Regions from separate parts of the Bradyrhizobium sp. C-145 genome, predicted to be linked through region 2. Evidence: predicted binding sites of a transcription regulator. Region 2 holds the regulator's gene; the other holds the start of a gene.
What was found. The regulator HrcA, encoded in region 2, represses chaperone genes, less so after heat shock. The targets are predictions, from matches to a motif close to GTTAGCACTCNCNNNNNGNGAGTGCTAAC.
Positions count from the first base shown of each region.

Region 1: a site for HrcA is predicted at 1,183-1,211, ahead of LRP30_RS25945 (co-chaperone GroES). Genes of this name have one in related genera too.

Region 1 is NZ_CP088150.1:5,487,276-5,492,516, forward strand. It holds gene LRP30_RS25935 (tetratricopeptide repeat protein) at 1-578, shown strand, start outside; gene LRP30_RS25940 (usg protein) at 586-873, opposite strand; gene LRP30_RS25945 (co-chaperone GroES) at 1,255-1,569, shown strand; gene groL (chaperonin GroEL) at 1,615-3,255, shown strand; gene lepB (signal peptidase I) at 3,545-4,297, opposite strand; gene LRP30_RS25960 (LysR family transcriptional regulator) at 4,474-5,241, opposite strand, start outside.
Region 2 is NZ_CP088150.1:9,492,000-9,497,240, reverse strand. It holds gene hemW (radical SAM family heme chaperone HemW) at 1-632, opposite strand, end outside; gene rdgB (RdgB/HAM1 family non-canonical purine NTP pyrophosphatase) at 649-1,284, opposite strand; gene rph (ribonuclease PH) at 1,295-2,008, opposite strand; gene hrcA (heat-inducible transcriptional repressor HrcA) at 2,176-3,264, shown strand; gene grpE (nucleotide exchange factor GrpE) at 3,361-3,978, shown strand; gene pncA (bifunctional nicotinamidase/pyrazinamidase) at 4,047-4,769, opposite strand; gene LRP30_RS44690 (hypothetical protein) at 5,043-5,241, opposite strand, start outside.

The DNA of each region.
Region 1 (5,241 bases), 4.0 Mb from region 2:
TCGGTGTCTTCAACCGCATCAGCAAGATTTCGGATGAGGCGGTGGAAGTCTGGTCCAGGATTCTCGAGCGGGTGCCGGGTTCGCGACTTCTGATCAAGGATGTTGCACTGGACGATCAACTGGTCCGCGACAATCTGCTGGCGCGGTTTGCGGCTTGCCGATTGCCGGCCGAACGCGTCGATTTGCTCGGAGCCACCTTGCGAAGCGAACATCTGGCATCGTTCAATCGCGTCGACATTGCGCTCGACACCTTCCCGCAGAATGGCGGCGTCAGCACATTGGAAGCCTTGCAGATGGGGGTGCCCGTGGTGGCGAAGCTCGGGACCAGTCTGCCCAGCCGTGCCGGCGGCGCCATCCTCACCGCGCTTGGCCTGCCGAACTGGGTCGCGGATGGCAATGAGGCCTATATCGAAATCGCAGCTAGCGGTGCGGCGCAGATCGGCGACCTCGACAAGTTGCGCCGCGAATTGCCCGGACAGATCGACGCTGCGGCCGCCGGCAATCCTGCCTCATACGCGCGAGCGGTGGACGACGCCTATCGCGCGATGTGGAAACGCTATTGCAGCGGCGGCGTCTGATCTCTCCTCAATGCAGCCGGAACACGCCATCTACGGCGCGCAGCTCGGCCGGCTTGATCAGCTTGGAATGTGCCACCGTCACCGAGAACAGGGGCCCGTCGAGCTTCTCCTGCCAGAAGGCGAGGAAATCCTTCAGCGCCGGAAATTTCGGAAACATGTCGTAGTTCTGCCAGACGTAAGTCTGGAGCAGCGAGGGATGATCCGGCATCCGATAGAGAATTTGCGCCGTCGTCAGCCCGTAACCCAGCATCTGTTTCCGGAAATCCTCGGAAACGCCCCCACTCCGCAGTCCCATGCCAACCTCCTTTGCAGGAGCGCATTGAAGGGGGCGGCCTGGTCGGTGTGTGCTTGACGAGCCACCCGGTACTGATGCGCTCACATGAGCGAAATGTGACGCAAACTGACAATTCATCTCAAGCTCAAAAGTTTAACAAGCTGTTGAAATTCAATGCGTTAGCAGCAGACGCGGCTCCGTGCTAATACGGGCCCGGCGCGCCGTTAACGATGGAAAAGAGATTCTGGCAGTCCGCGCTTCCGGGTGCTAATTTTTCTGCTAGAAGCCCTTGCCCCCGCAAAATTCCCGTCCTATTTCTGCCTCGCCCGTGCTAGCACTCGCGGGCAACGACTGCTAACCATCTAAAAATCCTCAACTCGTGCAATTGCTTAGGAGGACTGCATGAAATTCCGTCCGCTTCACGACCGCGTCGTGGTCAAGCGCATCGACGCAGAAGAGAAGACCGCTGGCGGCATCATCATTCCCGACACTGCCAAGGAAAAGCCCTCCCAGGGCGAAGTCATCGCCGTCGGCCCCGGTGGCCGCGACGAAGCCGGCAAGCTGATCCCGATCGACCTCAAGATCGGCGACCGCGTGCTGTTCGGCAAGTGGTCCGGCACCGAAGTCAAGATCGACGGCGAAGACCTGCTGATCATGAAGGAAAGCGACGTCATGGGCGTCCTCGACGTCCCCGCTTCCAAGAAGAAGGCGGCCTAAGAGCCCCTCTTTCCCTCCAGTCAAACACCTCAAGGAAAATTCCAGATGGCAGCCAAAGAAGTCAAATTCTCGGTTGAAGCGCGCGACAAGATGTTGCGCGGCGTCGACGTCCTCGCCAATGCGGTGAAGGTCACGCTCGGTCCGAAGGGCCGCAACGTCGTGCTCGACAAGTCGTTCGGCGCTCCCCGCATCACCAAGGACGGCGTCACCGTCGCCAAGGAGATCGAGCTCGACGACAAGTTCGAGAACATGGGCGCCCAGATGGTGCGCGAAGTCGCCTCCAAGTCCGCTGACGCGGCCGGCGACGGCACCACCACCGCCACCGTGCTCGCTCAGGCGATCGTGAAGGAAGGCGCGAAGTCCGTTGCCGCCGGCATGAACCCGATGGACCTCAAGCGTGGTATCGACCTCGCGGTCGAAGCCGTGGTTGCGGACCTCCAGAAGAACTCCAAGAAGGTCACCTCGAACGACGAGATCGCCCAGGTCGGCACCATCTCGGCCAACGGCGACCAGGAGATCGGCAAGTTCCTCTCCGACGCCATGAAGAAGGTCGGCAACGAGGGTGTCATCACCGTCGAGGAAGCCAAGTCGCTCGAGACCGAGCTCGACGTCGTCGAGGGCATGCAGTTCGACCGCGGCTACATCTCGCCCTACTTCGTCACCAACGCCGACAAGATGCGCGTTGAGATGGACGACGCCTACATCCTCATCAACGAGAAGAAGCTCTCCTCGCTGAACGAGCTGCTGCCGCTGCTCGAGGCCGTGGTGCAGACCGGCAAGCCGCTGGTCATCGTCGCCGAGGACGTCGAAGGCGAAGCTCTCGCAACCCTGGTCGTGAACCGCCTGCGCGGCGGTCTGAAGGTCGCGGCCGTCAAGGCTCCGGGCTTCGGCGATCGCCGCAAGGCCATGCTGCAGGACATTGCGATCCTGACCGGCGGCCAGGCGATCTCGGAAGATCTCGGCATCAAGCTCGAGAACGTCACGCTCAACATGCTCGGTCGCGCCAAGAAGGTGATGATCGACAAGGAGAACACCACGATCGTCAACGGCGCCGGCAAGAAGGCCGACATCGAGGCGCGCGTGGCCCAGATCAAGGCGCAGATCGAGGAGACCACCTCGGACTACGACCGTGAGAAGCTCCAGGAGCGTCTGGCCAAGCTCGCCGGCGGCGTCGCGGTGATCCGCGTCGGCGGCGCGACCGAGGTCGAGGTGAAGGAACGCAAGGATCGCGTTGATGACGCGATGCATGCGACCCGCGCGGCTGTCGAGGAAGGTATCGTCCCGGGCGGCGGCGTCGCCCTGCTCCGTGCCTCCGAGCAGCTCAAGGGCCTGCGCACCAAGAACGACGACCAGAAGACCGGCGTCGAGATCGTGCGCAAGGCGCTGTCGGCTCCCGCTCGCCAGATCGCGATCAACGCCGGTGAAGACGGCTCGGTGATCGTCGGCAAGATCCTCGAGAACAAGGCCTACAATTACGGCTTCGACTCCCAGACCGGCGAATATGCCGACCTCGTCAAGAAGGGCATCATCGACCCGACCAAGGTGGTCCGTACCGCGATCCAGAACGCAGCCTCGGTGGCCGCGCTCCTGATCACCACGGAAGCCATGGTCGCCGAGCTGCCCAAGAAGGGCGGCGCCGGTCCGGCGATGCCCCCCGGCGGCGGCATGGGCGGCATGGACTTCTAAGGTCCAGCCACTCTGGCAAACGACGAAATGCGAAACCCCGGCAGCGATGCCGGGGTTTTTGTTTTTCTCCGCTCGTCATTCCGGGGCGCGCCCCCTTGGGCGCGAGCCCGGAATCCATTTCAGCACTTGCGACTGACGTGTTCGCCTGATCCCCTCACATGGAAGATCGGAATCCAGGCGGCAGTGACAGCATGCCAACCTCCGGACCGAGTCTGCGGATCAATGGATTCCGGGCTCGGCGCTTTGCGCCGCCCCGGAATGACGATCTTTTGCGCGGAATGATCTGGCCTCACCCCACCTTCCCCAGCCGCTCCATGTGCGGCTCGCCGTCTTCGTCGAGCGACCAGAAGATCCGCGTTACCTTACCGACGAGATTGTCCATCGGCACGAAACCGAATGTCGACATCATGCGGCTGTCGGTGGAATTGTCGCGATTGTCGCCGAGCACGAAGACGTGGCCCGGCGGCACCGTGAAGACGTTGGTGTTGTCCAGGAAGCCGTTGTCGATGCAATCATAGGTCACATAGGACGCGCCGCTCGGCAGCGTCTCGCGCCAGCGCTTGACCTTGACGCCGCCGTCCACACCGCAGGCAGCGCCGGCGAGGCCGTACTCGAGCGCGACGCGCGTCACCGGGCGGTCGTTGAGGATGAGCTGGCCCTGCCGCATCTGGATGCGGTCGCCGGGCAGCCCGACCACGCGCTTGACGTAATCGACCGAACTGTCCTTCGCCGTCCGGAACACGACGATGTCGCCGTGTTCGGGCTCGGCGGCAAAGACGCGGCCCGAGATCCAGGACTGCGCGAACGGGAAAGAATAGTGGCCGTAGCCATAGGCATATTTCGCGGCGAAGACGTAGTCGCCGACCATCAGCGTCGGCGCCATCGAACCAGAAGGGATGTTGAACGGCTGATACAGGAAGAAGCGAAACAGGAACGGCGGCGACCACAGCACCGGGATCAGCAGGATCAGGATGACAATCGCCTTCCATTCCCGCGACTGCGCCGACGACCGCGGCCGGATCGTTTCCTCAAGAATGGTCATGCACCTGCCCTGATCAATTCCGTAGTCGTCGCGAGATTACGCAACTTTTGCGCGCGTGCAATCCCGGCTCCGTGATCTTGGTCGCACAGGGCGGCCACGCGTTCATCGCGGGGCGACAGACGGATATGTGAAGGGCCGCCAATGGGCGGCCCTCCGGTTTTCACGCGCTCTCGGGGTTATCGCCGCGCAAGCTCGCTGAAGCAGGCCCGCACCCAGTCGATCGTCACGCGGGTCGCGGCGTCGCGCTTGAGATGGTTTTGCACCAGCAGCCAGACGTCGCGCCGTTTCGGCAGCAGCGTGGCGCGCAGGCGGCGGTCGCCGAGCAAATCGGTGCAGCTGTGCTCCGGCAGCACGCCTGCGGCCCGGTGCGAGCGGATCAGCGTGCGGATGACGCGGACATTGTCGGTGACACAGCGCGGCCGGATTTTCTTCGTCCGCAGGAATTGCATCTCGGGAATGGTGCCGAGCTCGTCCGGATAGGCGCACAGCACCGGCTCGCCTTCGGTCGCGACCGGTTCGAAATAGTAGATGCGGATGTCGCCGAGTCTGGAGATCGAGAAATCGCCCTTGTCGGGCTTGCGCAGACGGATCGCCAGATCGGCCTCCCAGCGCGAGAATTTGACGTTCTCGCTCGAGGCCAGGAATTGCAGTATCAGGCCGGGATTGGCGCGCAGGAAGTCGCTCGCGCGCGGCGCCAGCACCTCCTCGGCGACTGCATTGGTCGTGGCGATGCGCAGTCGTCCCACCGGGCCCGGCAAGCTTTCACTGATGCGGCCGATCTCGGCGGCATGCACCGCCATGGCCTGGACGTGCGCCAGCACCGCCTCGCACTGACGGGTCGGCTTGCGGAGACCGTCCGCAGCCTCGAACAGGCGCAGGCCGAGCGCTCGCTCGATGCGCGACAGCCGGCGTCCGACCGTGGTCTCGTCGATGCGCAGCCGCGC
Region 2 (5,241 bases):
CCTTCCTCGATCGTCAATTGGTAGAGCGACAGATGCTCGGCCGCTTCATCGATCGCGAGACGCAGCTCCTCGGCCCACATCGCTGGCGTCTGGTCAGGACGGGCGTAGATCAGGTCGAACGAATAACGGTCGAACGAGCGGCGCGCGATGGCGACGGCATCGAGGGCCTCGCGCGCACTGTGCATGCGGCCGAGCGCCTTCAACGAGGCATCGTCGAGCGCCTGCACGCCGAGCGAGACGCGGTTGACGCCGGCGGCGCGATAGCCGGCGAAGCGTGTGGCCTCGACGCTGGTCGGGTTTGCCTCCAGCGTCACCTCGACATCGTCAGCAACATGCCAGTGCTTGCCGATCGCATCGAGCACTGCGCCGACGGTTGCGGGCTGCATCAATGACGGCGTGCCGCCGCCGAGGAAGATCGAGGTGACCTCCCGGCCGGGCGCGCGCTCGGCGGTCGCTGCGATCTCGCGGGCGAAGGCCGAGGCGAAGCGCGCTTCGTCGATTGGTGCGTGGCGGACATGGCTGTTGAAGTCGCAATAGGGGCATTTCGACAGGCAGAACGGCCAGTGCACGTAGACGCCGAAGGCTGCAGATTCTCGTTTTGACGCGTTTTCCTGGCGCGAACCGGTATCCACTTCGCTCGAAAACGCTCTAGCGCGGCTCAAGGCAGATCTCCGCCAGTTTCACGAAGGCGCGGGCGCGGTGCGACAGGCCGAGGCCGAGCGGCGGCAGGCCGTGCTTCTCGATACTATCCATCTCACCGAAGGTGCGGCTGTGGCCGTCGGGCAAAAACATCGGGTCGTAGCCGAAGCCGGCGGTACCGCGCGGCGGCCAGACCAGCGTGCCGTCGACGCGCGCCTCGACCTGTTCGAGATGATCGTCGGGCCAGGCGACGCAGAGCGCGGAGACGAAATGCGCGGTGCGCTTCGCCGGAATCGTCGCGCCGCGCTCCTGGAGCAGGCGCTCGATCTGCGCCATCGCCACTGCGAAGTCTTTGTTTGGCCCGGCCCAGCGCGCGGAGAAAATGCCGGGCGCGCCGTCGAGCGCGTCGACCACGATGCCGGAATCATCGGCGAAGGACGGGAGCTTGCTTGCCCGCGCCGCCGCGATCGCCTTGATCGCGGCATTGCTGCGGAAATCATTGCCGGTCTCTTCGGGCTCGCTCAGGCCGAGATCTCCGGCCGACACCGCCTCGATGCCGTACGGGGCAAGCAGCTCCCGCATCTCGGCGAGCTTGCCGGGATTGTGGGTAGCGATGACGAGCTTGTCCGTGATTCGGCGGTGCATGGCCTATTGACTACGCTACCGCCAGTTTCTGCAAGTCTACCAGACGCGCGACGCCCTTGCGCGCCAGCGCCATCAACGCCAGGAACTCGGTTTCGGTGAACGGCTCGCGTTCCGCGGTGCCCTGCACCTCGATGAGGCGGCTGTCGCCGGTCATGACGAAATTGGCGTCGGTCTCGGCTTCCGAATCCTCGGCGTAGTCGAGATCGAGCACCGGCGTGCCGTTGTAGATGCCGCAGGAGATCGCGGCGACGTTGTCGCGCAGCACGTTGGTCTTGATCATGTTGCGCGCCTTCATCCAGTTGATGCAATCGGCAAGCGCGACCCAGGCGCCGGTGATCGAGGCCGTGCGGGTGCCGCCGTCGGCCTGGAGCACGTCGCAATCGACCGTGATCTGGCGCTCGCCGAGCGCTTCCAGATCGACGATGGTGCGAAGCGAGCGGCCGATCAGACGCTGGATCTCGACGGTGCGGCCGCTCTGCTTGCCGGCGGAGGCCTCGCGGCGGGTGCGTTCGGAGGTTGCGCGCGGCAGCATGCCGTATTCGGCGGTGACCCAGCCGCGGCCCTGGCCCTTCAGCCACGGCGGCAGGCGGTCTTCCAGCGTGGCGGTGACCAGCACATGGGTGTCGCCGAATTTCACCAGGCACGAGCCTTCCGCATATTTGACCACGCCGCGCTCCAGCGTCACGGGGCGCAATTCGTCGGGCGCACGGCGGCTTGGCCGCATGGGAAATCCTCCAAAACTCACGGGAAAGGCTGTTCGCGGTGCTTGTAGGAGGGGCGAGGGTAGGCGGCAAGGTTTTTTCACCCCCTGATGTCGAGCCTGTAAACGCCACGCTTGTCAGAAGCGCCCGGGATGGACAAATTATGAGTATCTGAGAGGAGTTACCGTCTGTGGCCCATCACGATCCGATCCATCTGATCGCGCCGCGCGCAGGCCTCGCCCAGCTCAACGAGCGTTCCCGCGACATCTTTCGTCAAATTGTCGAAAGCTATCTCGCGACCGGCGAGCCGATGGGCTCGCGCAATATCTCGCGCCTGATCGCGATGCCGCTGTCGCCGGCCTCCGTGCGGAATGTCATGGCCGATCTGGAACAGCTCGGCCTGATCTATGCGCCCCATACCTCCGCCGGCCGGCTGCCGACGGAACTCGGTCTGCGCTTCTTCGTCGATGCCTTAATGCAGGTCGGCGACCTCAACGAGGCCGAACGGCAATCCATTCAGAGCCAGCTCTCTTCCGTCGGCGAGGCGCAATCGGTCGAGGCGGCGCTGGACCAGGCCCTGATGCGGCTGTCGGGCCTGACCCGTGCCGCCGCGGTCGTGCTGACGCCGAAATCCAATGCGCGGCTCAAGCACATCGAATTCGTCCGCCTGGAACCGGAGAAGGCGCTGGTGATCCTGGTTGGCGAGGATGGCCAGGTCGAAAACCGCGTCCTGACGTTGCCGCCCGGAGTTCCCTCCTCGGCGCTGACCGAGGCCGGCAATTTCCTCAATGCGCGGATTCGCGGCCGCACGCTGGCCGAGGCGCGGCTCGAGCTCGAGACCGCGCTCGGGGAGGCCCGCGCCGAGCTCGATCAGCTGACGCAAAAGGTGATCTCGGCTGGCATCGCAAGCTGGTCCGGCGGGGAGAACGAGGACCGCCAGCTCATCGTCCGCGGTCACGCCAATCTGCTGGAGGATCTGCACGCGCTGGAGGATCTGGAGCGGGTGCGCCTGTTGTTCGACGATCTCGAGACCAAGCGCGGCGTCATCGACTTGCTCGGCCGGGCCGAGACCGCCGAAGGCGTGCGAATTTTCATCGGGAGCGAGAACAAGCTGTTCTCGCTGTCGGGTTCCTCCACCATCATCTCGCCCTATCGGGATGCCGCCGGCCATATCGTCGGCGTTCTCGGCGTGATCGGCCCGACGCGGCTGAATTATGCCCGCGTGATCCCGACGGTGGACTACGCCGCCCGTATCGTCAGTCGCCTTTTGGGGGGCTGACCGGCGTTTCCTCCGATCACAGGCGCTTGATTTTCGTAAGCTTAGGCACGATATCCGGGCCAACAATCCCCTGAGACGAGTTCGAGAATAGAGCCGATGACCGATCAAGACCGGCAACCCGAAGACACGACCGCGCCGACCGGCGAGCCCGTGGTGTCGAAGCCCTACATCATGCCCGACGATCCCGAGCCCGGTTCGGTCGAGACGCTGCAGAAGGAAGCCGCCGAGGCGCGCGACCGCATGCTGCGGACGCTGGCCGAGATGGAGAACTTGCGCAAGCGCACCACCAAGGAAGTCGCCGACGCCCGCCTCTACGGCATCACCGGCTTTGCCCGCGACGTGCTCGACATCGCCGACAACCTCCAGCGCGCGCTCGATGCCGTTCCGGCCGAGGCGCGTGCCGCGGCCGATCCCGGCCTGATCTCGCTGATCGAGGGCGTCGAGCTCACCGAGCGCTCGCTGCTCAACGCGCTGGAAAAGCACGGTGTGAAGAAGTTCGATCCGCAGGGCCAGAAGTTCGACCCGAATTTCCAGCAGGCGATGTTCGAGGTGCCCGATGCGTCGGTGCCGTCGGGCACCGTGGTGCAGGTCGTGCAGGCCGGCTACACCATCGGCGAACGCGTGCTGCGTCCCGCCCTGGTCGGTGTCGCCAAGGGCGGCGCGAAGGCTGCGGCCGCGGCCAACAACAATGAGTCGAGCGGCGCGACGAATTGAGTCTCACGGCTTCGCCGTCATTCCGGGTTCGACGCTTCGCATCGCCCCGGAATGACGGTGCGAAACTCTTACGCGCTCACCGCGATATCGGCAGACTGAATCCGCTTCACGCCGGCCTTGGCCATATCGGCCCAGGCCTTTGCCAGCGAGCCCTGCGTGTCGATGCCGCGGCAGGCGTCCTCCACCACATGGACGTCGAAGCCCGCCTTGCGCGCATCGAGCGCGGTCCAGGCGACGCAGAAATCTGTCGCGAGGCCAGCGACGAAGACGCGCTTGATCTTGCGGCCCTTCAGGTATCCGGCAAGGCCCGTCGAGGTCTTGCCGTCGGCTTCGAGGAAGGCCGAGTAGCTGTCGACGTCCCTGTGAAAACCCTTGCGGATGATGAGTTCGGCGTGCGGGATCGCAAGGTCCTTCGACAGCGCGGCACCGTCGGTGCCCTGCACGCAATGGTCCGGCCACAGCACCTGCTTGCCGTAGGGAAGATCGACGGTCTCGAACGGCTTCTTGCCGGAATGCACCGACGCGAACGAGATGTGGCCGGGCGTGTGCCAGTCCTGCGTCATCACCACGTTCGCAAACGCTTTCGCGATCTTGTTGATGACCGGCACCACCTGCTCGCCTTCCTTCACCGCAAGGCTGCCGCCGGGTAGGAAGCAGTTCTGCACGTCGATCACGAGCAGGGCGGAGGCCTCGTCCGGCTTGATTGACGCGGCCGCAAACGGCGCGGTTGGAGCGAGGCCCGCGAGCGCGGTAGTCGCAAGCGCCGCCAACATGTGTCGCCGATCCAGCATCGTTCGTCTCCCCTCCAGGATGATCCACGGGAAGAAAGCCTAGTTCCGTTCGCATACGAACAGAAGCCCGAAAATGCAGCCGATATTGGTGAGTGGTTGGGCTTGGTCGGCGGGTTCGCTTAACCTCTCCCGCTTGCGGGAGAGGTCGCTGCGCTCGCAGAGCGCGGCGGGTGAGGGCTCTGTCCACGTCGGGAGTGTCCCCTTGCGGAGACACCCTCTCCCCAACCCTCCCCCGCGAGCGGGGGAGGGAGCGCATCCAGTTTGTGGATGCGACTACCCTTTCGGCTGGATGCCGTCGCGCACGGCGCGGAAGCGGGTGAAGGCGGCTTGCCACTGGTCGCGCGGGGCGCTGGCGATGATGCGCAGCGAGGCGCCGCCGGTCGAGAAGCGGATCCACTGCACCACGGTCACCGGCGTCTTGTCCTTGCCGCTGACGCCGTCGATCCGGGTCTCGAAACCCTGCTGGCCGTTG